2 linked regions of the Caldisphaera lagunensis DSM 15908 genome follow. The protein of the gene in region 1 binds, or shares a complex with, the protein of each later gene. Links are inferred from orthologs where the notes say so. Each region holds a gene or a part of one and is shown on either strand. Other genes may lie near its edges.

Region 1 (2,929 bases):
TAATGCAGCCAAATCTGCCCCAGTATATCCATTTGTTAATTCTGCTATTTTCTCTAATTGTACATCTTTAGATAGAGGAACATTCCTTGTATGTACTTTAAGTATTTCTATTCTAGCCTTTTTATCAGGAGGCCTTATTTCAATTTCTCTATCAAATCTTCCAGGTCTTCTTAATGCAGGATCTAAATCATCTGGTCTATTTGTTGCTCCAATAACTATAACTCTACCCCTTTCCTGCATTCCGTCCATTAGCGTTAAAAGTTGGGCAACAACTCTTTTTTCAACTTCTCCAGTTACTTCCTCTCTTTTTGGAGCTATTGCATCTATTTCATCTATAAATATTATGGATGGAGCATTTTCTTGTGCTTCTTTAAACACCTCTCTTAATCTTTCCTCGCTTTCTCCATAGAACTTACTCATGATTTCTGGTCCATTAATTGTTGTGAAGTAAGCTCCTATCTCATTTGCTAAGGCTTTTGCTAATAATGTCTTACCTGTTCCTGGAGGACCATATAATAGGATTCCCTTTGGAGGTTCAATACCAAGCCTCTTAAATACTTCAGGATGTCTCATAGGAAGCTCTGCAATTTCTCTTATCCTTTCTTTGGCTTCTTCCAAATCACCAATATCTTCCCATGTTACTCTAGTTGTTCTATGAATTGGAAATTCGTTTTCTTTAACAGGCTCTTTTCTTAGTTCAACAATTGTCCTATCTGTTACATAAACGTTATCCACAGGTTTTGTTTGGACAACAACTAATGGTATTTCACCTTGAACTAAAACGAGTTCTCCTTGAGTTAATGGCTTTCTAATAAATTCTTCTTTTATATCTGATGGTGATAAATAAAAATCAATTGTAAACGGCTCAGTCTTTTCTAATGGAGCAAAAACAATTTTTTCAGCAGGTTTTACATTTTCTGCTTTTTCAACTTCTACATAATCTCCAACACTGACGCCTAATGACCATCTTAAATAACCATCCATTCTAATTATACCTGTATCTTCATCTTCAGAATGTAAAGGCCATACAACTGCTATTACTTGACTTTTTTGACTCTTTACTTTAACAAAATCTCCTGTTTCAATGTTTAACTTTTTCATAGTAGACTGATCGATCCTTACTATTTTTCTTCCAGGTGTATCAGTTCTATATGCTTCAGATACCATCAATGACATAGTTCCCGACAATGTTTGTCACCATTTTTCTATTAACTTCTAAGGTTATAAATGTGTGCAAATATACAATAAGGAATTATATTTAAATCATGAACAAATAAAGCTATAAATTATATGAAATTTGAATATAATTATTGACTTATTTCTTTTAGTATTTCTTTTGCTACATTATCTACTAAGCTTTGACCTGATGGAGATAGTTTTCTACCCTTACCAGATATTGTAACAATAAAACCTGCTTGTTCTAATTGCTGTAATATTGTCCTAATTATGCTTCCAGAACCTTTTCTGAAGTGAGGTGGTCTATTTCCATTTCTTTTTTTACCCCCATACATTGTTCTTAATGTACCAACACCTAAAGGCTCATCAGCAAGACTTATTTTTCTTAGCAAGGATGCAGCCCTTATGTACCACCAATCCTGTTCAACGGGGGGCTTTTCTTTAAATACACCAGTTTTTGCATACATAGCCCATGAAGGTGGCTCTATTTTCTGGCTTTTCTTTAAGCGTTCAGCCAATTTGGCTATGAGCTTATCTGCTGGAACTTCTTTAGCTGAAACCATTTTTTCTACCCCTATATCTTTTTACAGCACGCTTTATATATGAATTACTCCCTTATATATTATAGATCTCCATCGCCCGAAAAGTTTTATGCAATATCAATTTTTTCTTTTATTAAACTAACATATCTATAACAATTAAATTTAAACATTTCTTATAAAATTTATTGAAATAAATTAGCGAGGCAAGCTTACAAATTGAATATAATGACTATGTACTTTGAGCTCATAAAAACAGACCTATAGCATAGTGGGCCCGGCCGGACTCGAACCGGCGACCTCCGCCGTGTGAGGGCGGCGTCCTAACCACCTAGACTACGGGCCCCATTTATAATAACACAAATATAATATAAAAAATTCTTATTAAACAGTTCTATCTGACTACTTACTTCCTTAAAGAGAGGTTTTCATTTGTTACAATATCCAAGCGTTTGTATGCAACAGCCAAGTATATGTAAACTACCCCGCTTGTAAAGGGGGGTCTCTTGTGAGGAGGAAAATCTTGATTGATCTAAGAAGTAGGAATCATAGAGAAATTGAGATATTACTCTTAGGTAGATAATATTTATCAAACATTTATATGAAAATATCAATGAAATATTTATTCATATTTATAGCCCTTAAAAATGCTTTACATAATTGGAAACTATGTAATCTAAAAAGGTGCTAAAATTTGTCAAAAGAAAAAAGCATTGAAGAGCAAACAACAATAGAAATGCCATGCGAGGTAGCAGCTAGGATAGTAATTCCATCAATAAGAGCTTCTGTAGCATATATTTTGGTAAATGAATTTAAGCTATCAAAATATACAGCTGCAAGATTGCTTGGACTAACCCCTGCAGCAATAAACAACTACATCAGCGGGAAGAGAGGAGATAGATATATGAAAATACTTACCGAGGATGAAAAATATCTAGAGAAAGTAAGAGAAGCTGCAAGGTTAATATTAGCTTATCAGGGAAGAACGGAAGAATCAATGGATGAATTTATGAAAAAATATCAAATAGCTATGTGTAGTATATGTAGTGAAGTAAATGAAGTTGCACATAAATATGGATGTCCTTATAGGCATTAAATGTTTTTAACACAATAAATATAAAACTGAATTATTTCTAAATTTTATTATATGAAATTGTGGGAAATTGAGAGAAATTTTAAACATAAAAATATCTATTAATTAAAACAAAATTCAT
Region 2 (2,912 bases), 650 kb from region 1 along the record:
TGCTATTCATTGGAATTTCTACAAACATGTTAACCAAATCTGGGGCTTTACTACCAGGACCTAGATTATCTAGACACACTATCTCACACCTATTAATTATAGGGGTGCGTTATATTTAAAAGTTAAACAGTTAACAATATTTATGACGACCCAATCGGGGAGGAGAATGAGCATGTCGAAACCAAGCTATGTATTGTTTGAGGTGCCAGAGGATCTGGCTGAGGAAGTGTATAAAGTAGTTGGTAAGGCAAAAGAAAGCGGTAAAGTAAAGAAAGGAACAAATGAAACAACAAAGGCTGTTGAAAGAGGAAATGCAAAGCTAGTTGTTATTGCAACAGATGTAGATCCACCGGAAATAGTTGCACACTTGCCATTACTATGCGATGCAAAGAAAATACCATTTGTATATGTTCCCAGCAAGAAAAAATTAGGAGAAGCAGTAAACATAGAGGTTGGAGCAGCTAGCGTTGCTATAGTAGAAGGTGGAGAAGCAGAAAACGATATTAAGAAAGTTGTAGAAAAAATAAAAGAACTAAGAGCTAAAGCTGGTGCATAGAACTATTAAAGGTTTAAATATCTTTTATTTTCGGGGAATGTTGAATGCCAACTAAAGGAGAAAAAGAGGAACAATTCAAATATGTGCTAAGAATTGCAGAAACTGACATAAATGGTAATCTAAATGTAATATTAGGATTAAGTAAAATCAAAGGTATTGGTTATCAAACAGCTTTAGCAATTGTTAGGCATTTGGGTATAGATCCCAAGAAAAGGATTGGTTATTTAAGCAATGAAGAATTAAAGAGTTTAGAAGATGTATTAAACGATTTAACAAAGCTAAAGTTACCTAATTGGATGTACAATAGAAGAAAAGATTATGAAACAGGATTAGATAAACATCTTATAGGAGCAGAGCTAATATTTGTGGCTAGAAGAGATGTAGAAAGAGAACAAAAAGTTAATTCGTGGAGAGGAGTTAGACATAAATTAGGATTAAAGGTTAGGGGGCAAAAGACCCATACAACAGGTAGGTTGGGAATGACCATAGGAGTTAAGAAGGAGAAGGTGGAGACAAGTGGGGGATCCCAAAAACAGTAGAAAGAGATGGGAAGGACCTGGACATCCCTGGATTAAGTCCAGGCTAGAAACAGAAATTAAAATAATTGGAAGATATGGATTAAGGAACAAAAAAGAGTTATGGACAGCAGAGACAATAATAAGAAAGGTTAGACATCAAGCTAGACACCTATTAGCGTTGCCAGAGCCTCAAAGATCTGAAGCTAGTAAAAGCCTTCTAGATAGATTGTTCAAATTAGGTTTAATAAATAAAGATTCAAGTCTTGATGATATCTTAGGATTAACATCTGAAAATGTTTTAGAAAGAAGGTTGCAAACAATAGTCTTTAAAAAAGGCATGGCTAAAACCATTTATCAAGCAAGGCAATTCATAACACATGGTCATATAGCTATTAATGGTAAAAGGGTTACAAATCCTGGATATTTAGTTACAAGAGATGATGAGGATAAAATAACATATGCTGTTGGGAGTCCAATTAAAGAGATTATGGAAAAAAGTATTGAAAGTGTTGGAACTCAAGAAGAAAAAGGTGAGTCATGATGGCATTTAGGGAACTTAGATGGGGAATTGCGCATATTTATAGCAGTTTTAATAATACCATAATTCACATAACTGACTTAACTGGTTCTGAAACTTCTTCAAGAGTCTCAGGAGGTATGGTTGTAAAGGCAGATAGAGAAAAACCACAACCATATGCAGCAATGATAGCTGCAATAAGGGCGGCCCAAACATCCATGGATAGAGGGATAACAGCTATACACATAAAAGTTAGGGCCCCTGGTGGCCACGGTCCAAAAACTCCAGGACCTGGAGCTCAATCTGCTATAAGAGCCTTAGCAAGAGCAGGATTTGTTATAGGCAGAATAGAAGATGTAACTCCAATACCTCATGATACAACAAGGAGACCTGGTGGAAGGAGAGGAAGAAGAGTCTAAACCTTATCTTATTCATTTTTTAATATAAATTTAATTAGCCCGGTATTATTTATTATTTTGCAGACGATTAGGTGGCAAAAATGGAAAAAAGTGTTGACATATTAGATTTCAATAACAATAGAATCACAGTATATCTAGAAGGATTTCCAATAGCATTTGGCAATGCTTTAAGGAGGCTTGTTTTATCGGATGTACCAACCATGGCAGTTGATTATGTTTATTTTTACGATAATGATACAAGCGTTTATGATGAAATAATAGCTCATAGATTAGGTTTACTAGTATTGAAATCTGATGATGCTATTCACAAATATGGTTTACCAGAAAATTGTGCAGGAAAAAGTGAAACAGATACAAATTGTTACACACAAATAGTTCTTGAAAAGGAGTTAAGTAATGATAGTGGAAGCGGTATTTATGTTAAGGCATCTGATTTGAAGTTTTCTGATGCAAGCATAAAGCCTGCATATCCAGATACCCCAATTGTTTATTTAGCGCCCGGACAAAGAATTCATTTAGTTGCATACGCTAGACTTGGTAGAGGAAAAGAGCATGGAAAATGGAGCCCTGCATCTGCATCTGTTTTACAATATACTACATTAGTTGATATAAATGGCGAAAAAGCAACTGATGAATGTATAGAATGTGTTTCATATTATAAAGAAGTTGCCAACTCATTAAAAGCAAGAGAAAATACAACAATAGAATATAAAACAAACATAAACACAAGCGGATTAAGGTATTGTGAAGAAAGTTCTTGTAAAGATATAATAAAGGTTAGATATGATAGCAGCAGGTTATTATTAACTGTAGAATCTAACGGATCTTTAGAGCCACAGCAAATTATTTTAGAAGCCTCTAATAGCCTTGATAGGAGGGTAGAGGAGCTGTTAGAAAAAATA

What was found.
Region 2: CALAG_RS05770 (region 1) and CALAG_RS02685 share a complex: the UniProt entries of both Methanocaldococcus jannaschii proteins name them as parts of the 30S ribosomal subunit. The link is inferred for Caldisphaera lagunensis DSM 15908 from one-to-one orthologs.

The regions. Positions count from the first base shown.
Region 1 is NC_019791.1:1,178,567-1,181,495, forward strand. Bases 24-2,872 are described here. They hold CALAG_RS05770 (30S ribosomal protein S19e), read right to left. Parts: upstream 1,740-2,872; coding sequence 1,308-1,739; downstream 24-1,307. Other genes in these bases: CALAG_RS05765 (CDC48 family AAA ATPase), read right to left, coding at 24-1,176; CALAG_RS05780 (transcriptional regulator), read left to right, coding at 2,410-2,811. In the rest of the region: more of CALAG_RS05765, read right to left, coding at 1-23. UniProt on the Methanocaldococcus jannaschii protein: May be involved in maturation of the 30S ribosomal subunit.
Region 2 is NC_019791.1:533,143-536,054, forward strand. What follows is about bases 12-2,843. They hold CALAG_RS02685 (30S ribosomal protein S4), read left to right. Parts: upstream 12-1,072; coding sequence 1,073-1,615; downstream 1,616-2,843. Other genes in these bases: ppa (inorganic diphosphatase), read right to left, coding at 12-79; rpl7ae (50S ribosomal protein L7Ae), read left to right, coding at 173-556; CALAG_RS02680 (30S ribosomal protein S13), read left to right, coding at 601-1,095; CALAG_RS02690 (30S ribosomal protein S11), read left to right, coding at 1,615-2,010; CALAG_RS02695 (DNA-directed RNA polymerase subunit D), read left to right, coding at 2,091-2,843. In the rest of the region: more of ppa, read right to left, coding at 1-11; more of CALAG_RS02695, read left to right, coding at 2,844-2,912. UniProt on the Methanocaldococcus jannaschii protein: One of the primary rRNA binding proteins, it binds directly to 16S rRNA where it nucleates assembly of the body of the 30S subunit. With S5 and S12 plays an important role in translational accuracy.